Regions from separate parts of the Aeromicrobium panaciterrae genome, predicted to be linked through region 3. Evidence: predicted binding sites of a transcription regulator. Region 3 holds the regulator's gene; each other region holds the start of a gene.

Region 1 (10,473 bases), 540 kb from region 3:
CCTGTACGGACTTTTCGCACTCTTCATCGCTGGCATGTCCGCCGTCGTGTTCCCGCGTGACGGTGAGAAGCCCGGCGTCGCCGCAGTCAAGATCACCCGCACCTGGTACGCCCCGGTCAGCGGCATCTTCATCGCCGCGTGCGGTCTGTACGCGCTCATCGGCTTCCCGCTCGATGACGTGTGGCACCGCCTCTTCGGCCAGGACGTGACCCTCTGGGGTCCGACGCACCTGATGCTGATCGGTGGCGCAGGTCTGTCGACCGCCGGCATCATCCTGCTGCACCGTGAGGCAGAAGTTGCCATGGCGCAGAAGGGCAATGCTCTTCCCACATGGCTGTCCACGATCCTGGTCTCTGTCGCGTTCGGCTCGCTGCTGATCGGTCTGTCGGTGTTCCAGGGCGAGTTCGACTTCGGCATCGCCCAGTTCCGCATGGTGTTCGCACCGCTGATGATCGTTGCCGCTGCCGGCATCCCGCTGGTCGCCGCTCGCCTGTACGTCGGCCCCGGCGCTGCAATCGCGGCAGCTGTGTTCTTCCTGCTGATGCGCGGCATCGTGTCGTTCGTCGTGACTGACGTGATGGGCGAGGCGCACCACGTGTTCCCGCTCTACCTCGGCAGCGCGGTCCTGATCGAGCTACTCGCCTTCACCAAGCTCAAGGAAAAGCCCTTGTGGTTCGGTGCTGTCGGCGGACTGTTGATCGGCACCGTCGGTCTCGTGATCGAGAAGCTCTGGAACGATCGCGTCTTCGCCTTCCCGTGGACCCAGGACATGTGGGCCGAGGGACTGGCCATGGCGATACCGGTTGCCATTGCTTCGGGACTCTGTGGCGCGCTGTTCGCGCTCGGTCTCCAGGGCAAGCTGCCCACCAAGAAGGTCGCTCGAACGATCATCGTCGGCTCCGTGCTGGTCACGGGTCTCGCTGTAGCGAACGGCCTGAATGCCACCGTGCCCAAGAACGCATCTGCTGACTTCACCCTCACCGAGGTGGGGACGCCTGAAAACCGTGAGGTGACTGCCCAGGTCACGATCGACCCGTCCACGCTGGTTGACAAGGATCCGACGTGGGTCCAGATCACGGCATGGCAGGGCGGCGGCATCGTCACAGATCAGCTCCGTCGCACGGGTGACAACACCTGGGAATCGACCAAGCCTGTGCCAGTGGGTGGCAACTGGAAGACGCTGTTGCGCTTGCAGGACGGCAGGACGCTCGCAGCCGTACCGATCTTCCTGCCTGCCGATGCGCCGTTGAAGGCGAAGGAACTTCCGGCTGAAGCCTCGTTCACCCGCGACTTCGTACCCGAGATCGACATCCTCCAGCGCGAGCGGAAGGGCGACACCTCGCCACTCGTGTGGGGTATCGCCAATGGAGTCGTGCTGTTCTGCAGCCTCGCCATCATCCTCGGCATCAGCATCGCGGTCTCGCGCGTCGCTCGAAAGATCGAGGAGCACGAGGCAGTGAACGACCGTGCGCCTACGCTGACGTCATGACTCCTGCCGGCGAGGTTCTGCTGGCCCACCACGTCGCGCTGCTGGCGATCCCCGCGATCATCCCAGCCGTCGTGGTGGTGGGAGTCGTGCTCTACATAGCCCGCAAGGACCGAGTGGACGAGCGTGAGGAGCGAGAGCTCATCGAGCGTGCCTTCGAGCCTGAACCTGAAGGAAATGAATGAAGCCAGCTGCTGCTGCCTTGTTACTGGCCCTGACCCTTGCCGGTTGCGGAAGTACGAGTGAGCCCTCGAGTGAAGCCACTGCGACAACGGAGCCCACGCCAAGCGCGACCACTGAGGCGCCGAAGGGTGTCACGGTTGAGATCGAGATCGCCAATGGTGAGGTTTTACCTCTCGACGAAAAGGTTGACGTGAAGGTTGGCGAGCCGATCACCCTGCACGTCGTCAGCGATGCCGTGGAAGAGATTCACGTTCATTCCGATCCTGAGCACGAGTACGAGGTTGCGGCTGGTGACGACAAGACGTTCACCTTCACGATCGAGACGCCGGGCCAGGTCGCTGTCGAGGCGCACCATCTCGACGTGACCGTCGTGGAGCTCGTCGCACGCCCGTGACTCTCGGTTCCGAGCTGGCGCAGCACGGCATTGGTGGCGGTGCCACCGATCTTCCGATCCCGCTGATGTTCGCAATGGTCGGCGCCTCGTGGGCGCTCGTACTGTCGTTCGCGTTGCTGGTCGTCGAGTGGAAGCAGCCGCGGTTCACCAAGCCTGACGTCGATCCGGAGGCTGCGGAGCCTCCCGTGCGCCGTCCATGGCTAGCCGTCGTTGGACTCGTGCTGACCGCGTGGTTCCTGCTCGCCTTGTTCGGCGGGCCGTCGAACGAGACCAACGCTTCTCTGGGCTGGCTGTACATCCTGACCTGGGTGGGCCTGGTGCCGTTGGCGCTGCTGTTTGGCCATGTCTGGCGAGACCTCTCGCCGTGGCGCACGATCCAGTCGTGGCTTGGCGATGGGCGTCGTACCTACCCGGCGAAGCTCGGCTATTGGCCGGCAGCCGCTGGACTGATGGCTTTCGCGTGGCTCGAGCTCGCTTCGCCAGATCCGGCCGATGTCACCTCGGTACGGCTGTGGGTCGCGATCTACATCGGGGCGATGTTGATCGGCGGATGGCTGTTCGGCCCAACGTGGTTCGATCGCGCCGATCCGTTCGATGTCTACAGCGCGGTCGTTTCCAAGCTGTCGCCGTTCGTACGTCATGGTCGCTTCGCACTGCACAATCCACTGCGCACGCTCCCGACGGTTCCCGTCGCACCTGGGCTGGTCGCAGTTCTCGGAACGCTGCTGGGATCGACCGCGTACGACAGCTTCTCTTCGTCGACGTTCTGGCAGAAGAAGGCGCCAAGTGTTCTGGAGCAATCCGCAACGCTCATCGGCTTCTGTGCCTTGGTCGGCATCCTCTTCACTCTTGCGACTCGCGCGAGCGGCGGTCTGACCCCCGAGCGTCGACGCGCACTGCCAGGGCTGCTCGCCCACACGCTGGTGCCGATCGTCGTCGGTTACATCGTCGCCCACTACGCGACGTACCTTCTCGAGAAGGGACAGTCCGCGTTCATCGCGATGCTGGATCCCCTTGGCCGCGGTTGGCAGCCTCTCGGCGACCCCGCGACGGCGTACTTCCTGTCAGAGCACGTCGACACGTTGGCGTTCCTCAAGGTGGCGGCGGTGGTGACGGGCCATGTGATCGCAGTGATCGCGGCGCACGATCGCGCGCTCGCGCTGCTTCCCAAAGCGCATCGCCTGTCCGGACAGCTCGCGTTGCTCGTGCTCATGGTCGCGTACACGTTCACCGGTCTGTTCCTGCTGTTCTCTGCTTGAAGCCACACCTGATTGCGCGACGTTGATTAGCACTCGTATGATGAGAGTGCTAGATCAACGGGTCAGACCGATGAGGCTGTGCACCAAGGCGAGAAGGGTTCGCCAAACGTCGCTGCCGTCCGTCGCGGGCATCGCCTGACCCCCACGTGGACAACCATTCGGAGAAACGTACACATGGCAAAAACCATTGCTTTCAACGAGGAAGCCCGTCGCGGCCTCGAGCGCGGTATGAACCAGCTCGCTGACGCCGTCAAGGTCACCCTCGGCCCCAAGGGACGCAACGTCGTCCTGGAGAAGAAGTGGGGAGCCCCCACGATCACCAACGACGGTGTCAGCATCGCCAAGGAGATCGAGCTGGAGGACCCGTTCGAGAAGATCGGCGCCGAGCTCGTCAAGGAAGTCGCCAAGAAGACTGACGACGTCGCAGGCGACGGCACCACCACGGCCACCGTTCTCGCCCAGGCACTCGTTCGCGAAGGTCTGCGCAACGTCGCAGCCGGCGCCAACCCGATGGGCCTCAAGAAGGGCATCGAGGCCGCTGTTGAAGCCATCAGCGCCCAGCTGCTCGGCATGGCCAAGGACGTCGAGACCAAGGAGCAGATCGCTGCTACTGCCTCGATCTCCGCTGCTGACACCACGGTCGGCGAGATCATCGCCGAAGCCATGGACAAGGTCGGCAAGGAAGGCGTCATCACAGTCGAAGAGTCCAACACGTTTGGCATCGACCTGGAGCTGACCGAGGGCATGCGCTTCGACAAGGGTCACCTGTCGGGCTACTTCGTGACGGACCCCGAGCGTATGGAGACTGTGCTCGAGGACCCCTACGTCCTCATCTACAACGGCAAGATCAGCACGGTCAAGGACATGGTCCCGATCCTCGAGAAGGTCATGGCGTCGGGCAAGCCCCTCGTCATCATCGCCGAGGACGTCGAGGGCGAGGCTCTCGCGACCCTGATCGTCAACAAGATGCGTGGCACGTTCAAGTCGGTTGCCATCAAGGCTCCCGGCTTCGGTGACCGCCGCAAGGCCATGCTGGCCGACATCGCCATCCTCACGGGTGGAGAGGTCATCAGCGAGGAAGTTGGACTCAAGCTTGAGACCGCCGACCTGACGCTGCTCGGCACGGCTCGCAAGGTCGTCACGACCAAGGACGAGACGACGATCGTCGAAGGCGCCGGTTCCGAGGAGCAGATCCAGGGCCGCGTTGCTCAGATCAAGTCCGAGATCGAGAACAGCGACTCCGACTACGACAAGGAGAAGCTCCAGGAGCGTCTCGCCAAGCTGGCCGGCGGCGTTGCTGTCATCAAGGTCGGCGCGGCAACTGAGGTCGAGCTCAAGGAGCGCAAGCACCGCATTGAGGACGCTGTCCGCAACGCGAAGGCTGCTGTCGAAGAGGGCATCGTCGCCGGTGGTGGCGTTGCACTCGTGCAGGCAACTGCCGCAGTGTTCGAGAAGCTCAGCCTCGAAGGTGACGAAGCGACTGGCGCCAACATTGTGCGTGTCGCTGCTTCGGCTCCGCTCAAGCAGATCGCGATCAACGCCGGTCTCGAAGGTGGAGTTGTCGCAGAGAAGGTTGCCGGACTCAAGCAGGGCCACGGACTCAACGCGGCCACGGGCGAGTACGTCGACATGATCAAGGCCGGCATCATCGATCCCGCCAAGGTCACGCGCTCGGCGCTGCAGAACGCAGCCTCGATCGCCGCACTGTTCCTCACGACGGAGGCAGTTGTCGCCGACAAGCCGGAGCCCGCTGCGGCCGGTGGCGCCCCCGACATGGGCGACATGGGCGGTATGGGGTTCTAAGAACTCAGCAACACAACGAGGGCCCCGGACCGAAAGGTTCGGGGCTTTCGTCGTTCGCGGACCCCGCCGTCTGCGATGATGCGGCGGTGGAATTGACCCGCGGCGAGGAGATGACCGCCGAACACCGCAAACGCCTGCACGTCGCGGGTGTCGACGCGGACGCGCTCAGTGCTGCGACGTGGCGACGGGTTATGGACCCTTTCCCCGACTGGTGGCACGAGGACGGCAACGCGCTCTACTTCGCGGAGGGAGCCAACCTCGCCGACGAGATCATCGAGACACTCACGATGATCCCTGTGCGCAACGTCTTGATCGCCATTGGCTCAGAAATGCACCTGTTCAGATCCCTCTTGATCGGAGGAGACGATGCCATCGTCTTCATCGATCAGAACGTGAAGCTGACGGCGGGAGAGATGTATTGCGGCGCCGAATCAACCGTGGTGCTTCACGGACCCGTCACGGCGACTCGTTGTGCCGTCATTGACGCGCGCAACGGTGGCAGCATCGTCGCCGGCCCAGACCAGTTGTGGGCGGCCAATGTCTATGTCGCCACTGACGACATGCATCGCCTCGAGGACCGCACAACGGGAGAGCGCATCAATCCATTTGGGGCGCACATTCGCATCGGGAGTCACGTATGGCTGGGTCGGGACGCGGTGGTCACCGGTCACTCCGACATTGGCGATGGCGTCGTGGTTGGTCAACTCAGCATGGTCCGCGGGCAGAAAATCGCCGACTATGCAGCGGTGGCCGGTATTCCTGCCCGGGTCGTGCGAGAAAACGTGGGCTGGACCGAGGCAGACACGCCCTAAGGGGCGCCGATGTGCGTTCGAACGTCGAGGAGCTCGGGGAAGAACGTGAGCTCGAGTGCCTTCTGGAGGAAGTTCACTCCGGATGAGCCGCCCGTTCCGCGCTTGAAGCCGATGATCCGCTCGACGGTCTTGAGGTGGCGGAATCGCCACAGTTGGAAGCTGCCCTCGACGTCGACGAGCTCCTCGCTCATCTCGTAGGCATCCCAGTAGGTGTCGGGGGAGTCATAGATCTTTCGAAGGACTTCGATCACGCCAGGGTCGGCGGTGTACGGCTGCGTCACGTCCCGCTCGAGCACGTGCTTCGGTACGGCATGGCCGCGTCGCGCGAGGAATCGCAGGAACTCGTCGTACAGGCTGGGTGCGTCGAGGTCCGCCTGCAGCGCTGAGCGCAGCGACTCATCGTGTTCGAAGACTTTGATCATCTGCGGGTTCTTGTTGCCGAGCAGGAACTCGACCGTGCGGTACTGCGGTGACTGGAAGCCAGACGCCTTGCCGAGCTTGTCGCGGAACTGCGCGTACTCAATCGGCGTCAGCGTCTCGAGCACTGCCCACTGCTCGAACATCTGTCGCTGGATCGCCTTCACTCGAGCGAGACGCTTGAGGGCCGGCGGCAGGTCGTCAGCCGCAATCAGTGCAATGGCGGATCGCAGCTCATGGATCAGTTGCTTGAGCCACAGCTCAGTGACCTGGTGCTGAATCACGAACAGCATCTCGTCGTGATGGTCGGACACCGGCTGCTGCGCCGAAAGCAGGGTCGGAAGTTGCAGGTAACTCGCGTACGTCATCTCGCCGCGCAGGTCGGTCGCGACCCCATCCTCGATCGGCCTGAAGGACTCACTCATTTCCCCACGGTATGCCGTGCTGCGTTCAACACGACGAATCGGGGGAATTCCCTACTACTGAGCGCCATACTGCATCCATAGCCTGTGGCTCAGGGGACCGACGACAGGAGTGGGGATGGCTGGCGTCGCGTCGAAGCGAGCCGGGTTCTTGTCGAGCCCGATCGTCGCCATCGTGTCCGTCATCGTTGCCCTCGCGCTGATCGTGACGGTTGGCATCACCGCCAAGAACAAGTTCCTTCCGAACGACTCGGTCACTGACACGTCGAAGGCGCTCCCAGTCGACTTCCCGTCGAGCCTGACGCCGGTCGATTCGCCGCTCGTGAAGCGTGCGGAGAAGGTCACCTTCCAGATCCAGGCACCGACCGGACTCGACGTGAAGACGTTCGAGGTCTGGGATGACGGTCGCCCATACTTGAGCTGGTCGCCCGAAAAGGGCGACAAGCCGAAAGGTGCGCCCGTCTTCGACGTGACGTCGACTGAGTTCGACTACGTGCCCACGACGGCTGGTCAGCACGTCCTCACGGCACGCCTGATCGCCGCCGACGGCAAGATCTCGGTCGCGGCACCGTTCGTCGTCCCGGCTCTTGATCGCGCCGAGGATCTGTACGAGAAGCCGCCCACTGTCGTTGTCGACGGCGTTGAGAAGCCAAACTCCGAGCGCATGAAGCGAGCCTCGCTGTCGCCATCGCCCGGCGAGACCCCGAAGCAGCTCGCATCCCGACTCGGCGTTGGCGTCAAGAACTTGAACCCGGTGCCGACCAGCAAGTCCCTCTCGCTGCCCTACGCGCCCGGCACGGTCATCGACTACAAGTTCCCGTCAGCTGCCGATGCAACCAAGAAGCTCAATGCAAAGAAGCCCGGCTCCCTTGCTGACAAGGCGGGGATCACGGCGACGGTCAAGGACTGTGCCGCGACGGTGACGCTCAAGGATTCGGTCGGTGACGGGAAGGTCGCATTGTTCGCGACAACTCCGCTCAAGCCCGGCTACCTGCAGATTGGATCGCTCGAGAAGGGCAAGCCGTTCAAGACGTCCGGCTTGCCGATCGGCAAGACGTCGCTGATGGCGTACAGCTCTGAACTGGGTCTGACTGCGGCGATCCCGGTTTCGATCACGATCCCCGACGACTGCTCATCGCTCGGATGGACCGGCGATGCCAAGATCGTCAACGGCCTACTCATGACCGAGAAGTCCGTCGACAGGCCGTACGCCTATGTGTCGGTCGACCGGGGCGAATGGCAGCGATACCCAGCCGGACAAGGCAACTATCTCCAGAGCGGTTCGATCAACTCTGTGACGGCCTATATGTCGACTACCAAATGGAATCAACTCGACGTACGGGTGTGGTCGTTCGACGGTTCGCAGGCCGCACAAGCCGCAAGCGGAACGTTCTGCCGTAAGAACATGCCAAACCCTGATCAGTGGAACGGTACCGACTCGAATGAGGGCTGCCGGTCGCCCGGGCCGCTGCCGCAAGATGGCACCGTCAACGCCACCAAGGGGTCGCTCAGCATCAAGGCGAGCCTGGGCGATATCGGCGCCGTGGGTGACGCGATCTCATCCGGTGGGAGCAGTGTTCCGGGGTTCGACGAGGTGACCGGGTACACCCCTGAGCCCGTCTCGGACGACCCGAGCGTGACGCAAACCATTCAGCTCCGCAGCGACCTTCCGGTGACGCTGGAGGCTGCTGCGTCTGAACAAGTCAAGCGAATCAGTTATCAGTTCAGCCTGTTCCCGATCAGCCAGAATACGACCTCCCTGCACCCACCAGGTGTGTTCTTTGTCGCCGAGAACAAGGGCACGAAGACCAAGGTCAACCCCTACAAATGGCGCGACGCCAAACTTCCGGGAACGGACGGCGACGATCAGGGCTTGTCCTTCGACGATGCGCTGTCGCTGGAGCTCGCGAAAGCGAACATGGCTTCTGACCACAATCTCCTGACCACGCTCTATGTACGGGCGGTGGCAACTGACAATCAGTGCCTCGACAAGTGCCTCGACAACGGGCAAACGGGGAACCAATACTCGATTGGCATCGCATCCAACAGCATCAAGATCGACATGGCCGACGAGAAGAAATGGATTCAGGTCAAGCCAACGGCGAGCGTCAAACCGGGCATCGACACGAGTTTTCCCAAGGAAGCCACGCGTGGAAAGTGCTTCTCGATTCTCGACTACCCGGACACGTCTTCATATCGGATGTTCCCGGGCTCCGCGCCGTATGTGGAGAAGCCCGTGGCGGAACAGATCTTCGGCGAGCCTAAGGTCGCGACCAAGATCGTCAAGAACGAGTCGTACAGGATCAATGCCAACGTCAGCGACCGGGCGATCGCGATCAGGGATTGGGGCGAAGAGACCAACGTCGTGCACTGTCTGGACCCGGAGGCTGACGCGATCTTCAAGGCCTCGTCGGACGCTGCCAAGGCCAAAAAGGAAGCCGAATGCGGGCTGGCCTGCCAGGCGACGGCCGTGCTGTTCGGGTTCGCGGTCGGCTTTGCCGTCGGTGGCCCGGCTGGCGCTGTCATCGGCGCGGCCGCTGGCTACTACTTCGCAGACGACCTGAAGGGCGCGACCAAGGCCCTCAACGAGCTGCTGATCACCTACTACGACCTCATCTCGATGTTCTACAACCAAATGCGCACGGATTTCGTCGAGGCCATCGCCAAGTTCAACCCGGTATGCGTGGCGATCAAGTCGGGCGGCGCGGATGCGTACAAAGCTTGCTCGACGGTCGTGACGGTGGTCGTTCAGGCCGTGATCACGTACTACACCGGCCTGCCGCCGACCGTTCCGACCTCGCAGGCTGCTCGCGCAATCGCCAACGGTGAGGCCGAAGCCTGGCTCGCTACTGGCATTGAGGTGGCAATGCGGCAGATCCCCGGCGTCGGCGCCGCCTGCGACACGTTGACGCTGGACGAAGAGACTGTCGAAGGCATGTCGACTGCCGGTGGGCTGGCTGACGGCCTGGGTGCCAACGGCATCCAGAAGCTCGTAGATGACTCGCGCCGCTCCAAGGAGGCGGGAGGTGGCATCTCGGCCTGCAACCTGGTCGCAAAAGCCGTCGCGCGCGCACTCTCGGACAAGATGAACACCTTCTACTCGGGCCAAGTCGGTGCTGCGATGGAACTCCCGTACGGGCTGCCGCCGGGGACAGCGAGCGAGCCGGTCACCGACACCACGCCGGAGATCATCATCGAGACTCCAACAAGCCTCTTCACGTCCCTACAGACCTGCCCCATCACCGCAAACGTTCGCGTCCTTCTTGATGGTGGTGTCGACGGTGACAAGGTTCTGTACACACTGCGCCCCATTCGGTCGACGCTGAAGACCGTGCCGGGTGCCAAGAAGCAGCGAGCGTCCATCCGAATCCCCGTGCTGCCCGACAGTCGAGCATTCCCGCCAAGCGCACAGACGTTGGAACCCAGCTATCCGAAGGACGACCCGAAGTACCTCAACGTGCAGGTCAATTCCCCGTGCTTCAAGGACACGAACCTGGTGTTCGAGTTTGACAAGAAGGGCGGCAGTTTTCCGGCGTTCGTCGATGACGACCGTCCGAGCGACTTCTACTACATGGTGGTGAAGTAGCCGTGGCTCTGGGTTTCCTGTCAGGTGTGTCGAACGCACTCGTCTCGAAGATCGCCATCGGTGCGGTCGTCGTGGCAGGGGTGGGAGGTGCTGTCGCGAAGTTCGTGCCGC
Region 2 (10,473 bases), 1.2 Mb from region 3:
GATGCGGGACTCGATGGCGGCAGTCAGCAGTGCTGGCTCGCCCTCGGGCTTCTGGTCGCGGCCGAATGCCTTCATCGCAGCGATCACGACGGTGCCGAGCACGTCGAGAATGGCGACCACGCCGAACGTCCGCCAAAAGCCGTCGCCGAGATCGGCTCCGTCGACGATGGCGAGCGAGATCATGCCGGCGACGATGACAATCGTGGCGAGCGTCGAGACAAGCAGCCAATCGAACTTCTTGCGCTCCGCCATGGCAAGCAACAGGCACGCCTGCGCGATCGATGCAGCAATGGTGACGCCGACCCCGAACGTCTGCCACACGGCTTCGTCATCGAGGCCATCACCTTCGAGCCAGGTCAGCCAGAGAGCGAGACCGAAAGGCACGAGGGACACCAGCCCACCCAGGATGCCGACGATTGCCGTTGGTCGACCTGCCACGGAGAGGTAGCAGAGTACAGCGATCGACTCGACGCCGACGATCACTGTCGTGAGCAGGACCTTCGCCTCTGCCTCACCGAAGGTGCCACCAGCGAGCAGGGCAACGATGCCCAGCAATGCGGCGACTGAAAACGAGCCGATGATGAGCCAGATGACGAGCTTGCGCAGATCCTTCATGCGCTGCATCTTTGCGTGACGCGGGCGTCGAAGCAATCAGGCTGACGGCTCGTCGAGCGCCAGTTCGCCCGTCTGAACCCGCCACAGAGCGGCATAGGCGCCGTCAGCGGCGATCAGGTCGTCGTGGGTGCCGGACTCCGCGACGCGTCCGGCGTCGAGGACCCAGATTCGGTGGGCATGGCGGACCGTGGACAGCCGGTGGGCAACAACCAGCGCCGTGCAGCCCGCGGTCGCCACGCGCAGCGAACGTTGGATGGCTGCCTCGGTCTCGTTGTCGACGGCGCTGGTTGCCTCGTCGAGAACCAGCACGCTCGGCTCGCGAAGCAACGCTCGAGCCAGCGCGAGTCTCTGGCGCTGTCCGCCTGACAGGGTCACACCGCGTTCGCCGACCCAGCTGTCGAAGCCATCGGCCGTGGCGTCGATGAAGTCACGGGCCGCGGCTGCCTCGGCAGCTGCCTCGATCTCGGCTCGAGTCGCGTCCGGGCGCCCGTACGCGATGTTGTCGGCGATGGTGCCAGCGAACATGTAGACGTCCTGGGCGACGTATGCCATCGACCCACGCAGGGAGTCCCAGTCGAGATCGCGGATGTCGGTTCCATCGAGTTCGATCGTGCCTGCCCGCGGATCGTCGAATCGGAGCACCAATCTCAGAAGCGTAGATTTGCCGGCTCCCGTCGTGCCTACGATCGCGTGCGTCTCTCCGGCTGGAACCACCAGATCGAGGTCGTGGATGACGTCAGGACCGTCGGCATATCCAGCGCGAACGCCGCGGAGCTCGATGCGTCCCTGAACCGGCTTGGCCAGGACGGTCGTGCCGGCAGGGACAGTGATCGGCACAGCAAGCAGGGTCAGGATCCGCTGCGTCGACGCGCGACCGCGCTGATAGAGGTCCAACACGGTGGCGACGTCGGTGAGCGGCCACAGCAGGCGCTGGGTCATGAAGACGAGCACGGAGTAGAGGCCGACCTCGAGGTCGCCGCGGAGCACAGCCCAGCCGCCCAGGAGCAGCGTGCACGTGAAGCCCGCGAGGATCGCCATCCGGACCAAGGGCACAAAGGCGGCCGACGAACGAATCGCGTCGGTGTTCGCGGTCCGGTACGCGGTCGACACGGCGGCGATCCGGTCACGCTCGCGGTCCTCAGCGGTGAACGCCTTGATCGTGGCAATGCCGGCGAGGTTCGCACTGAGGGCGCTCGAGAGATCGGAAACAGCCTCGCGTACGCGGTCGTAGAGCGGCTCGAGACGGCGCTGGAAGACCAGGGATCCGACGACGATCACCGGGATCGGTGTGAAGGCGAACAGCAACAGAGTCCAGGACGACAGGGCGAAGACCGCGCCGACGAGAACCACGTTCAGGAACGTCTGGATGATCGCTGGGGCGCCGATGTCGAGGAAGCGTTCGAGCTGGTTGACGTCATCGTTGAGCGTCGCCAACGTTGATCCGCTCGGTCGCGACTCGTGCCACGACATGTCGAGATGCTGGGCATGGTCGTACGCCTCCACGCGCAGGTCGTGCTCGACACCCTGTGCCAGGCCGCGCCAGAGGACGTCGGCGACGTATTGGCTCGCCGACTCGATGATCCAGACCACGACGTTGATCGCGGCAAGCCAGCCGAGCTGGGAGTAGCGGGACTCGACGCCCAGGATCTCGCCGACGAACGACGCGTCCCCACGTACGACGACGTCGACTGCGGCACCTATCAGGAGCTCAGGCACGACATCGGCGACCTTGTTGATCGTCGACATGGTCACCGCGAGGATGAAGCGCCGGCGATAGACGCGGTGCCGCTTCCACAAGGAACGCAGGGGCTGTTCGGCTGCAGGGATGACGTTCACTCAGGACACCCTAAGTGCACCTACGGACGTCAGTTATGCCCGTTCGACGAGGAAGGCCCGCCCGTCGCCGCGTACGCGGGTCATGATCACGGTCGCCGGATTGGGCCCCTTGAGCTTGAGTCGCTTGATCAGCTCCTCGGGGACGATGTCGACGCCCCGCTTCTTGACCGTCAGCGTCCCGATGCGGCGCACCTGCAGGGCGGCCTTGAGCGGCTTCTCACGGAAGGGAAGCTCGTCGATGACCCGGAAACCGCGTGCCAGTGGAGTCGTCACGGCACGGTCGGAGCTGACGTACGCAATGCGCGTATCCATCAGCCAGCCGCCGATATCTCCGGCCAGCTCGCCGACCAGCCCCGACCGTATGACGGCGTCGTCGGGTTCGTAGATGTAGGCACCGGGCTGGGCGAGAGCCGCCAGCTCGCCGATCGAGACCAGTCCCTGTCCCGACGGGAGGACGGTGGCACGGCGCGTGGCCGTGGCGAAGGGTGCGCCCCACAGGCAAGCCTCGACCAGATCGCCGCCATCGCTGACCCACTCAGCCTCGACGCCTTGCGGCACCGCGTCATGTGCGAGTCCTGGCATCACCTTCGCCACCGCGCGACCTTCCAGCAGCCGGCACACCCATTCCCACGGCGGTTGCAGGTCGGAGGTGGAGAACGTACGACCGCGCCCATCGCGTCGAGCCGGATCGATGAACGCCACCTCGTCCTTGCCGATCTCAACCTTGCGTACGTCCGCGGTGATGACCTCACCGTCGAGACCCAGCGCGTGCAGGTTGGCCTCTGCGACTGCGGCTCGTACGGGATCCAGCTCGACGCCGCGTACACGGAGCCCAGCACGGGCAAAAGCGATCAAGTCGCCGCCGATGCCGCACCCCAGGTCGACCACAGACTCGGCGCCTGTCGAGGCCAGGCGAGAAGCTCGATGGGCAGCGACCCGTTGGCGGGTCGACTGCTCCAGAGCGTCGTGGGTGAAGTACATCCGGCTGGCGTCTTCGCCGAACTTGGCGATCGCTTTGCCGCGCAGGTGATTCTGCGTCACAGCGGCCGCGACGAGGGCCGATGCGTACGTCTTGCGGAGCCGGGTGCCGAGGGCCAGGTCGGTCTCCTTGCCGGCACTCTGGGCGACCTCGTCGAGCAGCAGCTGACCCGCGGGGGAGAGCAGCTTCTCGAACGTCACCAGATCCATGCATGGATTCTGCCGTGTGCCCCCAGCGGAGAGTTCAGCGGAGCGCGAACACCCTTAGCACTCTCGCACTGCGAGTGCTAGGTTTCGTATTGGCGCTCTCGCTATGAGAGTGCCAGCAAAGGTGTGCATGACCCCCGCGACGGCGTGCTCACCAGCGTCCAGAGTTCCACCGCCTGAAAGGGGAGGTCGACACGTGTCGGTCACCATCAAGCCGCTCGAAGATCGTCTGGTCATCCAGGCTGTCGAAGCCGAGCAGACCACCAAGTCGGGTCTGGTCATTCCAGAAACCGCCAAAGAGAAGCCGCAGGAAGGTCTTGTCGTTGCAGTAGGCCCCGGTCGGGTCGACGACAACGGCAACCGCGTTCCGATCGATGTCGCCGTTGGCGACAAGGTCATCTTCAGCAAGTACGGCGGAACCGAGGTCAAGTACGACGGCGAGGAGTACCTCATCCTCTCCGCTCGCGACGTCCTCGCTGTCGTTTCGTGATGTGACGCCCCGGCCCCCTCGTGGGAGCCGGGGCATCCCACGAAAACCCACAACTTTCGAAAGAAGTCACCTGCATGCCCAAGATCCTCGAATTTGACGAGAACGCCCGCCGCGCGCTCGAGCGCGGCGTCGACAAGCTCGCCGACACCGTCAAGGTCACGCTCGGCCCCAAGGGCCGCTACGTCGTGCTCGACAAGAAGTGGGGCGCCCCCACGATCACCAACGACGGCGTGACCGTCGCCCGTGAGATCGAGCTGGACGACCCGTTCGAGAACCTCGGCGCCCAGCTCGCCAAGGAAGTTGCCACCAAGACCAACGACATCGCCGGTGATGGAACGACCACCGCGACCGTGCTCGCGCAGGCCATGGTCCACGAGGGACTCCGTGCGGTTGCCGCCGGATCCAACCCGATGGGACTCAAGAAGGGCATCGAGGCGGCTGTCGCGGCTGTCGTCGAGCAGCTTCACAAGCAGGCCCGCCCGGTCGACGACGTCAAGGACATGACCGACGTCGCCACCGTCTCCTCGCGTGACGCACACATCGGCGAGCTCATCGCCGAGGCGTTCGACAAGGTCGGCAAGGACGGCGTCATCACCGTCGAAGAGTCCAACACGATGGGCACCGAGCTCGAGTTCACCGAGGGCATGCAGTTCGACAAGGGTTACCTGTCGCCGTACATGGTCACGGACACCGAGCGCATGGAAGCCGTGCTCGACGATCCGTTCATCCTCGTCAACCAGGGCAAGATCTCCTCGGTCAGCGACATCCTCCCGCTGCTGGAGAAGGTCGTTGCTGCTGGCAAGACGCTGTTCATCATCGCCGAGGACATCGACGGTGAAGCGCTCTCGACGATCGTGGTCAACAAGATCCGCGGAACGTTCACCTCGGTTGCCGTTAAGGCTCCCGCGTTCGGTGACCGTCGCAAGGCCATGCTGCAGGACATCGCCACGCTGACCGGTGCAACCGTCGTCACGCCTGACGTTGGCCTCAAGCTCGACCAGGTTGGTCTCGAAGTTCTCGGCACCTCACGTCGCGTCGTTGTCACCAAGGACGCCACCACGATCATCGACGGCGGCGGCGACAAGGCCGAGGTCGAAGGTCGGGTCAGCCAGATCAAGGCTGAGATCGAACTGTCGGACTCCGACTGGGACAAGGAGAAGCTCCAGGAGCGTCTCGCCAAGCTCGCCGGCGGCGTCTGCGTCGTCAAAGTTGGCGCAGCCACCGAAGTTGAGCTCAAGGAGAAGAAGCACCGCATCGAGGACGCCGTCTCGGCCACTCGTGCAGCGATCGAGGAAGGCATCGTCGCTGGTGGCGGTTCCGCTCTCGTACACGCAGTCTCCGTCCTCTCCGACAACCTCGGACTGACTGGCGACGAGGCCATCGGCGTCCGTATCGTGCGCCTCGGTGCCGACGCTCCGCTCGAGTGGATCGCTCGCAACGGCGGCGTCTCCGGCGAAGTTGTGGTCAACAAGGTTCGCGAGAGCGGCCAGGGCTACAACGCGGCAACCGGCGAATACGGCGACCTCGTAGCGCAGGGTGTCCTCGACCCGGTCAAGGTGACGCGTTCCGCGCTCGCCAACGCCGCGTCGATCACGGCCATGCTGCTGACGACCGAGACGCTGATCGTCGAGAAGCCCGCTGAAGAGGCTGCTGACGCTCACGCAGGTCACAACCACTAAGACTGGTTTACAAGTACGCCCGTCCCGAAAGGGGCGGGCGTACTTGCGTTCTGGGGCCCTTCCCGCCGACAGCAAAGATTAGGTTAGGCTGCCCTTATGAAACGACTCCCAGCGGCCATCGCCGCACTAGCCCTCCTGACCCTTGCCGCCTGCGGCTCCTCCGACGACAGCGAGTCCGGACCATGGACGTTCACCGACGACCTCGGCACCAAGATCTCGCTCGACTCTGCGCCCGAGCGACTCCTCGTACAGTCCTCGATGGCGGCAGCCCTGACCGACCTTGGACTTGGCGACGAGATTGTCGGAACGTTCGGTCCGCTCAAGAACGCAGCCGGCGAGCCCGACTCGCAGGTCGCCGGCCTCGACATCGATGACGTCACGGATGTCACCGCTGCGGGTGAGTACGGCTCGATCGACCTGGAGAAGGCGGCAACTCTCAAGCCCGATCTGGTCGTCACCAGCGCCTACCTCGACGACGACCTCTGGTACATCAACGACGCGACCGCCAAAGACCTGAAGAAGCTCGCGCCCATCGCGGTTGTCAGCTTCGATGGCAAGACGCTGCCAGAGCTGCTCGACGGTACGGAGCGGGCTGCCACGGCGCTTGGCGCCGACCTCGATGACGACGATGTCACCGAAGCGCACGACGAGTTCGATGCAGCGGCCAAGCGCGTTGAGGCTGCCGGTGCCGCACTCGGTGACCGCAAGATCCTCGCGGGATCCCCGTCCAAGGAACTCTTCTACGTGTCGAACCCGGCAGTCAGCCCGGACCTGAGCTACTGGCGCGAAGAACTGAACCTGCCACTCGTCGTACCGTCCAACCCTGACCCGGGCGGATACTTCGAGAGCCTGAGCTGGGAGAAGGCCGACAAGTACGACGGCGACGTCTTCCTGTACGACGACCGCACCGGCGAGGCTGGGCTGAAGTTGCTCGACGATCAGCCGGTGTTCCAGACGCTCGCAGCGGCCAAGAACAAGGCGTACATCCCGTGGACGTCGGTCGCACCGCCGAGCTACCAGGCGTACGCCGACCTGATGAACCGACTGGCCGACGACCTCGCCAAGGTCAGCTGACACATCTCACAAGATGTGGGGACCAACCGTCTGCTCCATGACCCGTACAATCAGGTCATGGAGCAGACGGGCATCCCTGACAAGTTCGCCGCCCTTGGGCTGACGTACGACGACGTGCTGCTGCTGCCCGGTCTGTCGGATCTGAACCCCTCCGAGATCGACACCACGGCACGCCTGACCCGAGGCATCAGCCTCAAGGTCCCGCTGATCAGCGCCGCGATGGACACGGTTACCGAGTCCCGCATGGCTATCGCGATGGCCCGCGAGGGTGGCATCGGCGTGCTGCACCGCAACCTCTCGCTCGACGATCAGGCCTATCAGGTCGATCTGGTCAAGCGGACCCAGACAGGCATCATCTCCAACCCCGTGACGATCGGGCCGGACGCGACGCTCGAGGATCTCGACCGCATCTGTGGCGAATACCGAGTCTCTGGACTCCCGGTCGTCGACACCGACAACCGTCTCCTCGGCATCATCACCAACCGCGACCTGCGTTTCACGCCCGTAGCCGAATGGTCGTCGACCAAGGTCGACGAAGTCATGACGCCGATGCCTCTGATCACCGGCCACGAAGGCATCTCTCGCGAGGACGCCACGCTCCTGCTGCGCAAGCACAAGCGTGAGCGCCTGCCGCTGGTCGACGACTCGGGCCGCCTTGTCGGACTCATCACGGTCAAGGACTTCGTGAAGTCCGAGCAGTTCCCGCACGCGTCCAAGGACGCTGATGGCCGCCTCATGGTCGGTGCAGCGATCGGCTACTTCGGCGATGCCTGGCAGCGTGCGACGACCCTCATCGAAGCTGGCGTCGACGTTCTGGTTGCGGACACTGCCCACGGCCACGTACGCATGCTGCTCGAGATCGTCGAGCGGCTCAAGACCGATCCCGCGACCAAGCACGTACAGGTCATCGGGGGCAACGTCGCCACCCGCGAGGGCGCACAGGCGTTCGTCGATGCTGGCGCAGATGCGGTCAAGGTCGGCTTCGGTCCTGGCTCGATCTGCACGACTCGCGTCGTGACTGGATGTGGCGTACCCCAGATCACTGCCGTCTACGAAGCTTCGCTGGCCTGCAAGCCCGCCGGCGTTCCGGTGATCGCCGACGGCGGTCTGCAGCAGTCAGGTGACATCGCCAAGGCGCTCGTCGCTGGCGCCGACACCGTGATGATCGGATCGATGCTCGCAGGCGTCGAGGAGTCTCCCGGCGAGGTCGTCTTCGTCAACGGCAAGCAGTTCAAGGCCTACCGCGGCATGGGTTCGCTAGGCGCAATGAGCAGCCGCGGCAAGAAGTCCTACTCCAAGGACCGCTACTTCCAGGCTGAAGTCACCAGCGACGACAAGATCGTTCCCGAGGGCGTCGAAGGTCAGGTCGCGTTCCGTGGACCGCTCTCGGCGGTCGCGCACCAGTTGATCGGTGGCCTCAACCAGTCGATGTTCTACGTCGGCGCTCGTACGATCCCCGAGCTGCAGGAGAAGGGCCGCTTCGTACGCATCACGTCGGCGTCGCTCAAGGAGAGCCACCCGCACGACATCCAGATGACCGCAGAAGCTCCCAACTACAGCTCGCGCTGAATCGGTGGCCACTCGAAACGTCGCGGTCTTCATCGACGCCGAGAATCTCTTCAAGGGCTACGGCAAGCTCGACATCCCTGACGTGTCGATGGATGACATCCTCGACCAGCTCGAGAAGGCGGCGTCGCGCGAAGCCGGCTCCGGCAGCATCGCGCTCTCGCGGGCATACGCCGACTGGGGGCGGATCGGTCTGGAGGACTACCGCCGCGACGTGGTGCGCAGCGGGGTCGAGACCGTGCAGGTGTTCTCGGTCGGCAAGGCAGAAAAGAATGCGGCCGACATCGTCCTGGTCGTCGACTGTCTACGAGCAGCCGCTGACCTGGACCAGCTCGAGGTCTTCATCCTCGTTTCTGCTGACGGAGACTTCGTGCCGTTGGTCCGACGCCTCCACGAGCTCAACAAGTACGTCATCGGCGCGACCCTCGCCAACCACCCGGTCAACTCCGTGCTGGAGAAGGAAGTCGACCAGTACGTCGCACTCAAGGTGAAGAAGGCGCCACCGGCCGCAGCCTTGCAGCCGGTGTTCTCAGGCGATGCAGCTAAGCCGACCAAGAAGGCTGCTCCGACCAAGAAGGCTGAGCCGGCCAAGAAGGCTGAGCCGGCCAAGAAGACTGCGCCAGCGAAGGTGCCTGCCGAGAAGCCGAAGGTTGAGGCTGCGCCAGCGAAGAAGGTCGCACCGGTTGCAGCCAAGTCATCGGGCAAGGTCAATTGGCACGACATGGCTCAGGAGATCGCCGTCGTCCACAAGGGTCCAGCCAAATCGCCTGAGGACTACAAGGCGATCATCAAGAAGGTGCTGAACGACTCGAAGGTTCGCAGCTTCTGCGACAAGCTCGCCAACCAGGGCGGCACCCTCCCGATCCTCGCGATGGCGCTCAAGGCAGCTGCACCCAAACTGAGCCCGTCGGACGCCAAGGTCAGTTCGCTGTCCCGTGCTCTGCGGTTCGCTCTCGCCGATACCCAGTACGCCTTGGCGCGTGAGAGTGACGACGTACAGCCGGTCCTCGTCCGACGCCAGAGCAACCCCGCTGGCATGCTGTCCGACCTCTCGCTTGATGACATCGCTCGAGGCGTTCAGTAGCCCACTACGCTGTCCCTATGGACATCGAGATCGGCACCGCCAAGCGCGGTCGGCGGGCCTATTCGTTCGACGACATCGCGATTGTGCCGAGCCGTCGTACGCGCGACCCGCAAGAGGTCTCGACCGCATGGCAGATCGACGCCTACCGCTTTGAACTCCCGCTGATCGCCGCGCCGATGGACTCGGTGATGAGCCCGGACACCGCGATTGCCCTCGGCAAGCACGGTGGCCTCGGCGTACTCGACCTTGAAGGCCTCTGGACTCGCTACGAAGATCCCGAGAAGCTCCTCGACGAGCTGGCAAATGGCCCGGCCGACACCAAGCGCCTCCAGGAGATCTACGCCGAGCCGATCAAGGCCGAGCTGATCAAGGCTCGACTTCAGCAGGTACGCGACTCGGGAGTGACCGTTGCAGGAGCGTTGTCGCCACAGCGCACCAAGCAGTTCGCCTCGACCGTCGTTGAGGCCGGAGTCGACCTGTTCGTCATCCGCGGCACCACGGTCTCCGCGGAGCACGTGTCGGGCAGCGCGGAGCCGCTCAACCTCAAGGAATTCATCTACGAGCTGGACGTGCCCGTCATCGTCGGTGGCTGTGCGACCTACCAGGCAGCGCTGCACCTCATGCGTACTGGCGCTGCGGGCGTACTCGTCGGCTTCGGCGGCGGAGCCGCACATACGACTCGCTCCGTGCTGGGCATCTCGGTGCCGATGGCATCGGCTGTCGCCGATGTGGCAGCAGCGCGTCGTGACTACCTCGACGAGTCGGGCGGCCGCTACGTCCACGTCATCGCCGACGGCTCGATTGGTCGCAGCGGCGACATAGCCAAGGCCATCGCCTGCGGTGCGGACGCTGTGATGATCGGTTCGCCCTTTGCTCGCGCCGCAGAGGCGCCGGGTCGAGGCGTCCACTGGGGCGCGGAGGCATGGCACGCAGAACTGCCCCGT
Region 3 (10,473 bases):
GTCAAACTCGTCATCGCCTTCGTCGCCGTGGGGCTGGCTCACTCGACCCGCAAGAGGCCCGCGCCCAACCCGATCGCGCACGTGGTCGCGGCGCTCGTGGTCGTCAACGTGGCACTCGCATACCTCTGGTGATCTGAGGCCGTCCCAGATGGGACAATGGAGTCACCATGAGTTCCAGCCCCGTACCCCAGCCCGGGGCCACCGACCCGCAGATCCTGCGCAACTTCTGCATCATCGCGCACATCGATCACGGCAAGTCGACGTTGGCCGACCGCATGCTGCAGCACACCGGTGTCGTCGACGGCCGCGACATGAAGGCTCAGTACCTCGACCGGATGGACATCGAGCGCGAGCGCGGCATCACGATCAAGAGCCAGGCCGTACGCATGCCGTTCACCAAGTCGAGTGGTGACGACGCGGGCAAGGTCTACATCCTCAACATGATCGACACTCCCGGCCACGTCGACTTCACGTACGAAGTCAGCCGCAGCCTGGAAGCGTGCGAAGGCGCAATCCTGCTCGTCGACGCTGCACAGGGCATCGAGGCGCAGACGCTCGCCAACCTCTATCTCGCGATCGACGCGGACCTCGACATCATCCCGGTGCTCAACAAGATCGACCTGCCGGGTGCGCAGCCCGAGAAGTACGCCGCGGAGATCGCCGGCATCATCGGCGGCAACCCCGACGACGTACTCCGTGTTTCGGCCAAGACGGGTCAGGGTGTTGAGGAGCTCCTCAACCTGATCGTCGACGAGATTCCGCCGCCAAAGGGCGACCCGGATGCTCCGCCGCGCGCGCTGATCTTCGACTCGGTCTACGACACCTACCGCGGCGTCGTCACGTATGTCCGTGTGTTCGACGGCAAGCTCTCGCACCGCGACAAGATCAAGATGATGTCGACGGGCGCCGTGCACGAAATGCTCGAAGTCGGTGTCATCTCACCCGAGCCAGTGAAGGCCAGCGATCTCGGCGTGGGCGAGGTTGGCTACTTGATCACCGGTGTGAAGGAAGTGCGTCAGTCGCGAGTCGGCGACACCGTGACCTCCAACATTCGCGGTGCAACGGAACCGCTCGGTGGCTACAAGAGCCCCGTACCGATGGTGTTTGCCGGTCTCTACCCGCTCGACGGCGACGACTACCCGACACTGCGAGACGCGCTCGAGAAGCTCCAGCTCAACGACGCGGCCCTGGTTTACGAGCCCGAGTCGTCCGGTGCACTTGGATTTGGCTTCCGCATCGGCTTCCTCGGCCTGCTGCACCTCGAGATCGTGCGCGAGCGCCTGGAGCGTGAGTTCAACCTCGAGCTCATCTCGACCGCGCCAAACGTCGTCTACCGAGTCGAGATGGAGGACGGCAAGGAAATCGTCGTCACCAACCCGTCGGAGTACCCCGAGGGCAAGATCGACAAGGTCTTCGAGCCGGTCGTACGCGCCACCGTGCTCAGCCCCACCGACTACATCGGCACGATCATGGAGCTCTGCCAGGCACGTCGTGGCCAGCTCATCGGCATGGACTATCTCTCCGAGGATCGTGTCGAGATCAAGTACACGCTGCCGATGGGCGAGATCATGTTCGACTTCTTCGACGCGCTCAAGAGCCGTACGAAGGGCTATGCCTCGCTCGACTACGAACCCACGGGTGAGCAGGCTTCGGATCTCGTGAAGGTCGACGTCCTTCTCCAGGGCGAGGTTGTCGACGCGTTCAGCGCGATCGTCCACCGCGACAACTCGTACGCCTATGGCGTCTCGCTCGCCTCGAAGCTCAAGGAACTCATCCCGCGCCAGCAGTTCGAGGTGCCCATCCAGGCCGCCATCGGTGCGCGCGTCATCGCCCGCGAGAACATCCGCGCGATCCGCAAGGACGTCCTCGCCAAGTGCTACGGCGGCGACATCAGCCGCAAGCGCAAGCTCCTCGAGAAGCAAAAAGAGGGCAAGAAGCGCATGAAGATGGTGGGTCGCGTCGAGGTGCCGCAAGAGGCCTTCATCGCAGCTCTCTCGACCGGCGACGCCGACAAGAAGTAGCCACGTGGCGTTCGTCGAGTCGGTCAATGTCGGTACGGCGGTCGACGTGCCGTGGGGGCAGCTCAAGCGCACCGCGATCGACAAACGGCCTGTCATCGGCCCCGTACGTGTTCACACGCTGGGCGTCGGCGATGACGAGATCGCGGATCTGGTGAACCACGGTCGCGAGATGCAGGCTGTGTACGCCTACTCCCGCGAGGATCTCGACACGTGGGCCGACATCCTCGGCCGAACGCTGAGCGCTGGCCAGTTCGGTGAGAACCTCACGACCCAGGGCATCGACCTGAACGCAGTGCACGCGGGGGACCGGTGGCGCATTGGCGGCGCACTCCTCGAAGTGTCGGGCGTACGTATCCCCTGCTCGGTGTTCCAGGGCTTCCTCGACGAGCCGCACTGGGTGAAGCGATTCACCCAAGGAGGGTTGCCCGGCCCATACCTTCGAGTGATCGAAGAGGGCGACATTTCGGCCGGCGACGAGATCGAAATCGTGGAGGAACGCAGCCACGAGATCACGATCGACTTCCTGTTCCGCGCGCTCACAACCGAGCGTGATTTGATCCCGGCTTTGGGGGCCGAGCCGAGGCTCGAACCCTTCGTCCGCAGACGCCTCGGTGAGCGTGCGGACACGCCTCACAAGTGACCCAGCGGTAGGTTAGGGTGATCCGCACCACATCCCCCCAGTACGCGCGTATGAAGGAATGTCATGAGTACTTCAGTTGCCACCCCCGAACAGCTTGAGATCGTCAAGAACCGCGCAAAGAGCGTCAGCGCGATGTTCTACAACCGCGTCAAGGAATCGGGCGGCCACGAGGCATACCGCTACCCGGACGAGAACGAAAAGTGGCACTCGCTGACCTGGGCTGAGACCGGCGTGCGAGTGACGCATCTTGCTGCTGGCCTGGTGTCACTTGGTATCGAAGCCGAGCAGCGTGTCGCGATTGCGTCCGGCACCCGCCTCGAATGGATCCTCGCTGACCTCGCGGTCAACGCCGCAGGCGCCGCAACCACCACGGTCTACCCGAGCACCATGTCGGACGACGTCGCATACATCCTGGCCGACTCGGACAGCCGCATCGTGTTCGCCGAGGACGACGATCAGGTCGCCAAGCTCCGCGAGAAGCACTCCGAACTGCCGTCGATCACCAAGGTCGTCGTATTCGAAGGCACCACTGACGGTGACTGGGTCATCGGTCTCGATGACCTCGAGAAGCTCGGCGAGGCCTACCTGAACGAGCACCCGAAGGTCATCGAAGAGCGCGTCGCCGCGACGACAGGCGACTCACTCGCCACCCTGATTTACACCTCCGGCACCACGGGCCGCCCCAAGGGCGTACGCCTCAGCCATGACGGCTGGACGTACGAAGGCTCCGTCATGGTTGCCGGCGACTTCCTGAGCATCGACGATCTGCAGTTCCTGTGGCTGCCGATGGCTCACTCGTTCGGCAAGGTGCTGCTGACGACCCAGCTGGCCGTGGGCTTCGCCACCGCGATCGATGGCCGCGTGCCCAAGATCGTCGACAACCTGGCGATCATCAAGCCGACGTTCATGGGTGCGGCTCCTCGCATCTTCGAAAAGGCCTACGGCCGAATCGTCGGTATGACCGAAGCCGAGGGTGGCGCCAAGCTCAAGATCTTCCGTTGGGCCGAGAAGGTCGGGCTCGAGCACTCGCGCGCTGTGCGCTCGGGCAAGTCGATCTCGCCGATCCTCAAGCTTCAGCACGGTATTGCCGACAAGCTGGTGTTCTCCAAGGTGCGCGAGCGCTTTGGTGGTCGGGTCCGCTTCTTCATCTCCGGCGCTGCAGCGCTGTCGCCCGATATCGCCGAGTGGTTCCACGCGGCGGGCGTGCTGATTCTCGAGGGCTACGGCCTCACCGAGACGTCGGCTGGCGCCTTCGTCAACCAGCCCGACAACTTCAAGCTCGGCTCGGTCGGTACGCCGTTCCCCGGCAGCGAAGCCAAGATCGCGGCTGATGGTGAAGTCCTGATCAAGGGCCCGCACATCATGCGCGGCTACCACAACCTCGAGGGCGAGAGCGCCTCGTCGCTGGAGGATGGCTGGCTGCACACCGGTGACGAGGGTCGCATCGATGAGGACGGCTTCCTCTACATCACCGGCCGCAAGAAGGAACTCTTCAAGACGTCGGGCGGCAAGTACGTCGCGCCGCCGCACATCGAGGGCATGTTCAAGGGCATCAGCTCGTTGACCAGCCAGATCCTCGTACACGGCAACGAGCGCAACTTCTGCTCAGCGCTGATCACCCTCGATCCCGACGGTGTCGCCGAGTGGGCTGCCAACAACGGCATGGCGGGCAAGTCATACGCGGAGGTCGTCAGCTCCAAGGAAATCCACGATCTCATCGAAGGCCAGATCGAGGAGCTCAACTCCAAGGTCAACCGCTGGGAGACGATCAAGAAGTTCGCGATCCTCGACCACGATCTCTCGATCGAGAACGGCGAGATCACACCGAGCATGAAGGTCAAGCGCAATGTCGTCGAAGCCAACAACAAGGCAATCCTCGACGGCTTCTACGCTAAGTAGATGACCACGACAGGGCCGCTCACCTCCCGAGGTGAGCGGCCCTTCGGCGTCTATGTCCATGTGCCGTTCTGCTCGGTGCGCTGCGGCTACTGCGACTTCAACACCTATACGGCAGACGAGCTCGGTGAAGGCGCGACGCGAGCGTCGTACGCGGACACCGCAATCAGCGAGATCGAGCTCGCGGCACGCACGTACAGCCAAGAGATCGAGACGGTCTTCTTCGGCGGCGGCACTCCTACCCAACTGCCGTCGGCTGATCTCGTACGTCTCCTTGACGCCCTGCGTGACAACTTCGGGTTGGCCGCTGATGTCGAGGTCACCACAGAGGCCAACCCCGACAGCGTGACGCCGGAGTCGCTCGCGATCCTGCGCGAAGGCGGCTTCAACCGGATCTCATTCGGCGTGCAGTCCGCGGTGCCTCACGTGCTGGCGACCTTGGATCGCACCCACAACCCCGACAACGTGCCACAGGCCGTGAAGTGGGCGCGGGAGGCCGGCTTCGACCAGCTCAGCGTCGACCTGATCTACGGCACGCCGGGGGAGTCGATGGCCGATTGGCGCACCAGCGTCGAGCAGGCGATCGCGCTGGAGCCGAACCACGTCAGTGCGTACGCGCTGATTGTCGAGCAGGGCACCGCCTTCGCCCGCAAGGTCAATCGCCACGAGGTCGTCATGCCCGACGACGATGAGACCGCCGACAAGTACCTCCTGGCCGACGAACTGTTCTCGGCCGCGGGGCTCGGTTGGTATGAGCTCTCCAACTGGGCACGCGACGAAGCAGCGCAGTGTCGCCACAACGTTCTGTACTGGCACAGCGACAACTGGCTCGGCATCGGACCCGGCGCGCACTCACACGTCAACGGAGAGCGCTGGTGGAACGTCAAGCACCCCGCTGCGTACGCGCAGCGGCTCGCGGCTGGTGAAGCGCCTCGCCACGACGGCGAGACGATCGATGCGGACACGGCGAGGGTTGAGCGGATCATGCTCGAGACCCGCCTCCGCTCAGGCCTTGGGCTGGACGCACTCAGCACAGGCGCGACGGCGGCCGTACCGGGCCTGGTGTCCCGTGGGCTCGCCGATGTCGCAGACGAGCGTCTGGTGCTGACGCTCCCGGGACGGCTGCTCGCCGACGCGGTCGTGCGCGAACTCGTCGACTAGGGAACGGTGACGAAGTCGATGAGTTCTTCTACCCGACCAAGGAACGACGGCTCGAGGTCGGCGTACGAGTCCACCCGACTCAGCAAGTGCTTCCACGCACGAGCGATGTCCGCCTGATCCGTGTGCGGCCAGCCAAGTGCTTCGCAGATGCCGTGCTTCCAGTCAGTGCCGCGCGGGATGACGGGCCAGGCCTCCAGACCGAGTCGATCAGGTTTGATCGACTGCCAGACGTCGACATACGGGTGGCCGACAACCAGCACGTGCTCGCGGCCGGACACCTGCTCGGCGAGGCGGGTCTCCTTGGAGCCCGGTACGAGGTGATCGACCAGTACGCCGAGGCGTCGCCCGGCTCCGGGATCGAATTCGTCGACGACGCCGACGAGATCATCGATGCCGCCGAGGTACTCAACTGCCACGCCTTCGACGCGCAGATCAGCTCCCCAGACCTTCTCGACCAGCTCGGCATCATGTCGACCCTCGACGTAGATGCGGCTCGGCAGAGCGACGCGCGCCCGGGTGTCTTCGACCGTGCGGGAGCCTGAGGCCGTACGCGCGCTCGTCTTGGGTGCTCTCGCGGCTTGCGGGCGCAGAACGACAGGTGCCCCATCGAGCAGGAAGCCCGGGCCGAACGGGAACGAGCGCCGAGTGTTGCGGCGATCTTCGAGCACCATCATGCCGAGATCCTTCTCGACCACCATGATCTCGCCGACGAATCCGGTCGTCGCATCTTCGACGACCATGCCGCGTTCGGCCACCACTTCCACTGAGCGCCCACGCGGTGGCTTGCGCCAGTCGCCTGAGAGCACGTCAGTGCCATATCTGTCAGCCATGCAGAACCCCGAGAAGTTGTTGATGAAATGCCTCGAGCTCATCCCGGGTGACCGGACCTGAGCTCGAGAGGATCTTGGTGGAGAGAGTAGTGAGTCCGAGGGTCAGGTCGACTGCCTCAGCCCACGTCGGCGTGGCGCCAGCAGGGCTGGCGGCATACAGATCGCCGATCACGACGACATTGCGGTCCGGTAGGACGAGGACAAGCTCACCACCGGATGGGCCGTGTCCGAGATGGACCACCTCGACGTATTGCTCACCGAGGTCGCCTGCCCACGCTGACACGAGGGTGCCGCCGAGGGACTCGTGGACGATCTCGGTGCCGTCGTCGATCGTGATGCGCCGCGGCGAATAGGTCAGCGTGCGCTCAGTGCCGCCGACCTCGTACGGAGATTCGGCATTGTCACTCACATCGCTAGACTGGCACTTGCCCTGGGGGAGTGCCAACGCGACGCGCGGAACGGAGAAGTATGTCTGACGATCGACGTCTTGACGTTCTCCGCGCAATCGTCGAGGACTATGTCTCCACGCAGGAACCGGTGGGATCACGCGCTCTCGTAGAGCGTCACCACTTGGGTGTCTCGCCTGCAACGATCCGCAATGACATGGTCGCGCTCGAGGACGAGGGCTACATCACCCAGCCCCACACCAGCGCCGGTCGCATCCCGACCGACAAGGGCTACCGGATGTTCGTCGACCGATTGGCCACGGTCAAGGCGCTTTCGCAGGCGGAACGCCGGGCGATTGAGACGTTCCTGACCGGTGCGGTCGATGTCGACGATGTGGTGCAGCGCAGCGTACGAGTGCTGGCGCAGCTCACCAACCAGGTCGCCATCGTTCAATACCCCTCCCTGACCCGTTCGACCGTGCGTCACATCGAAGTCGTGGCGCTCGAGGGCTCGCGCGTCCTGCTGGTCGTCATCACCAGCAGCGGACGCGTCGAGCAGCGGATCATCGAGCTCGTTGAGACACCGACTGAGCAGCTGTTGTCGGATCTGCGTTCGCGAATTTCACACGCTTCACTCGGTCAGCGACTCCCCGAAGCATCGCTGCGACTGGCGGACATGATCGAGACCTTCGACCCCAATGATCGCCCGATCGTTTCGTCGATCGTCACGACGTTGTCCCAGACCTTCACCAACGAGCGCTCGGACGAGCGCATCGCCGTCGGAGGAACCGCCAACCTCGCTCGTTTCGGCAGTGACTTCGATTCGGCGATCAAGCCGGTGCTCGAGGCCATCGAGGAGCAGGTCGTACTCCTCAAGCTGCTCGGCGAAGCCACCTCGGGCTTGACCGTACGCATCGGTGCTGAGACCGGCAACGACAACCTGCTCGGTACGGCTGTCATCTCAACCTCGTACGGCGCCGATGAGCAAGCACTAGCAACGCTCGGCACCGTCGGACCAACCCGTATGGACTACCCCGCAACCATGGCCGCTGTGAGCGCCGTTGCCCGCTATGTCGGGCGATCGCTGGCGGACACCTAAACCTCAACAAGAACTGGACCAATGGCACAGGATTACTACGCAACACTCGGCGTCGGACGCGACGCGAGCGCGGAAGAGCTCAAGAAGGCCTACCGCAAGCTCGCGCGTCAGCTGCACCCTGACGTCAACGATGCGCCTGACGCCTCCGAGCGTTTCAAGGACATCACCATCGCGTACGAGGTGCTCTCGGATCCTCAAAAGCGCGCGACATTTGATCGCGGTGGCGACCCGCTGCGCGGTTCCGGTGGATCGGGCTTCGGGCAGGGCTTCTCGTTCGACGACATCATGGATGCGTTCTTCGGCCAGAACACCGGTCGCGGACCCCGTCCCCGCACCCAGCGCGGCCAGGATGCGCTGCTTCGCCTGACGATCGATCTGGCCGAAGCCGCCTTCGGCGTCAGCCAGGAGATCAAGGTCGACACGGCTGTCACCTGCACGACCTGCAGCGGCAGTGGCGCAGCGGCAGGTTCGGAGCCCGTCACCTGCCGTACGTGCCACGGCCACGGCGACGTCCAGCACGTTCAGCGCTCGCTGCTCGGTGACATCCGTACGTCGCGCCCGTGCCCCGCGTGCCACGGCTACGGCACCGTGATCCCCGAGCCGTGCGCCGAGTGCGCTGGCGAAGGCCGCGTACGTTCGCGTCGCTCGATCTCGGTCACGATCCCGGCCGGCGTCGATCACGGAACTCGTATCCAGCTCTCCGGTGAGGGCGAGGTCGGACCCGGCGGCGGACCTGCCGGCGATCTCTACCTGGAGATCAACGTGCGACGTCACCCAATGTTCAGCCGCAAGGGTGATCAGCTCTTCTGCCAGGTCACTCTGCCGATGACTGCCGCCGCACTTGGCGCGCACATCGACCTGCCGACGCTCGAAGCCGACGTACCCGACACGGATGAAGACACCAAGACCGTGCCCCTCGACGTCGTTGCCGGCACCCAGTCCGGCGACACCATCACGATCAAGGGTTGGGGCGTACCTCGTCTGCGCGGATCAGGACGCGGCGACCTCAACGTGCAGGTCATCGTCGAAACCCCCGCACGTATGGACGAGGAACAGCGTGCGCTGCTCGCTCAGCTCGCCAAGCTCCGTGACGAGGAGCGACCCGAAGCGCTGATGGGCGTCAACCACAAGGGCGTCTTCGGCAAGATCAAGGATGCGTTCAAATGAGCCAGCCCGATCCAGACTGCCTGTTCTGCAAGATCGTCGCGGGTGACATTCCGGCCGAGGTCGTCAGCGAGACCGAGCACACTTTCGCGTTCAAGGACATCAACCCCGAGGCGCCGACTCACGTCCTCGTCATCCCGCGCCGGCACGAGCCCGATATCGGCAGCCTCGCGGCCGCTGACCCCGACGCGGCGATTGCCCTGCTCAACGAAGCCAAGTCGATTGCCGATCAAGCAGGCAACGGGTCATACCGCTTGGTGTTCAACACCGGTGCCGACGCCAATCAGACGGTGTTCCACTGCCATGGCCATGTGCTGGCGGGCCGCTCAATGAGTTGGCCTCCGGGCTGAGCCTGCCCGTACGATGGATACAGATGACTGAAGACACTGCACCGGCACATACGTTCACGATTCCGTCGAGCGTTCCGGCGGTTTCCCTGCTCGGGCCTGCCGACGAATTTCTCCGCCTCATTGAAGATTCCTTCGAGGCGCGCATTCACGTGCGCGGAAACACCATTACGGTCACCGGATCGCCTGCTGAAGCGGCCATGGTTGAGCGCCTGCTCGATGAGCTCGTGACGATCGTGCGTACTGGACAGCACCTGACTCCCGAGACGGTCGAGCGCAGCATCACGATGCTGCAGACCGAGACCGAGGAGAAGCCCGCCGAGGTCCTCAGCCTCAACATTCTGTCCAACCGTGGCCGGACGATCCGCCCCAAGACGGTCAACCAGAAGAAGTACGTCGACGCGATCGACAAGCACACGATCGTCTTCGGCATCGGCCCTGCCGGTACGGGCAAGACCTACCTCGCGATGGCCAAGGCCGTCCAGGCGCTGCAGGCCAAGGAAGTCACCCGCATCATCCTGACTCGTCCTGCCGTCGAGGCTGGCGAGCACCTCGGCTTCCTGCCCGGCACGCTCGGCGAGAAGATCGACCCTTATCTCCGCCCGCTGTATGACGCGTTGCACGACATGATCGACCCCGAGACGATCCCCAAGCTCCTGGCTTCAGGCGTCATCGAGGTCGCGCCGCTGGCCTACATGCGCGGCCGCACGCTCAACGACGCGTTCATCATTCTCGACGAGGCACAGAACACGACGCAGGAGCAGATGAAGATGTTCCTGACTCGCTTGGGATTCGGCTCGCGGATGGTCGTGACGGGTGACGTCACGCAGGTCGACTTGCCGACCGCGTCGAAGAGCGGACTCCGGGTAGTCCAGGACGTGCTCGAGGACGTACGCGACATCCACTTCTCGATGCTCACGGCATCTGAC

Evidence for each region. The regulator HrcA, encoded in region 3, represses chaperone genes, less so after heat shock. The targets are predictions, from matches to a motif close to TTGGCACTCGNNNNNNNCGAGTGCCAA.
Region 1: a site for HrcA is predicted at 3,349-3,375, ahead of groL (chaperonin GroEL). Genes of this name have one in related genera too.
Region 2: a site for HrcA is predicted at 3,694-3,720, ahead of groES (co-chaperone GroES). Genes of this name have one in related genera too.

Annotation. Positions count from the first base shown of each region.
Region 1 covers NZ_JAVDWH010000001.1:835,739-846,211, forward strand. Annotated here, with positions in the region: gene J2X11_RS04355 (hypothetical protein) at 1-1,489, shown strand, start outside; gene J2X11_RS04360 (hypothetical protein) at 1,486-1,671, shown strand; gene J2X11_RS04365 (hypothetical protein) at 1,668-2,063, shown strand; gene J2X11_RS04370 (hypothetical protein) at 2,060-3,322, shown strand; gene groL (chaperonin GroEL) at 3,497-5,125, shown strand; gene J2X11_RS04380 (acyltransferase) at 5,212-5,937, shown strand; gene kynA (tryptophan 2,3-dioxygenase) at 5,934-6,779, opposite strand; gene J2X11_RS04390 (hypothetical protein) at 6,895-10,362, shown strand; gene J2X11_RS04395 (hypothetical protein) at 10,365-10,473, shown strand, end outside.
Region 2 covers NZ_JAVDWH010000001.1:2,543,615-2,554,087, reverse strand. Annotated here, with positions in the region: gene J2X11_RS13020 (hypothetical protein) at 1-615, opposite strand, end outside; gene J2X11_RS13015 (ABC transporter ATP-binding protein) at 652-2,451, opposite strand; gene J2X11_RS13010 (class I SAM-dependent methyltransferase) at 2,485-3,639, opposite strand; gene groES (co-chaperone GroES) at 3,833-4,126, shown strand; gene groL (chaperonin GroEL) at 4,201-5,805, shown strand; gene J2X11_RS12995 (ABC transporter substrate-binding protein) at 5,902-6,879, shown strand; gene guaB (IMP dehydrogenase) at 6,937-8,448, shown strand; gene J2X11_RS12985 (NYN domain-containing protein) at 8,453-9,529, shown strand; gene J2X11_RS12980 (GuaB3 family IMP dehydrogenase-related protein) at 9,547-10,473, shown strand, end outside.
Region 3 covers NZ_JAVDWH010000001.1:1,379,484-1,389,956, forward strand. Annotated here, with positions in the region: gene J2X11_RS07185 (hypothetical protein) at 1-132, shown strand, start outside; gene lepA (translation elongation factor 4) at 168-2,021, shown strand; gene J2X11_RS07195 (MOSC domain-containing protein) at 2,026-2,661, shown strand; gene J2X11_RS07200 (AMP-dependent synthetase/ligase) at 2,725-4,560, shown strand; gene hemW (radical SAM family heme chaperone HemW) at 4,561-5,718, shown strand; gene J2X11_RS07210 (DUF3097 domain-containing protein) at 5,715-6,548, opposite strand; gene J2X11_RS07215 (MBL fold metallo-hydrolase) at 6,541-6,957, opposite strand; gene hrcA (heat-inducible transcriptional repressor HrcA) at 7,017-8,033, shown strand; gene dnaJ (molecular chaperone DnaJ) at 8,055-9,200, shown strand; gene J2X11_RS07230 (HIT domain-containing protein) at 9,197-9,547, shown strand; gene J2X11_RS07235 (PhoH family protein) at 9,571-10,473, shown strand, end outside.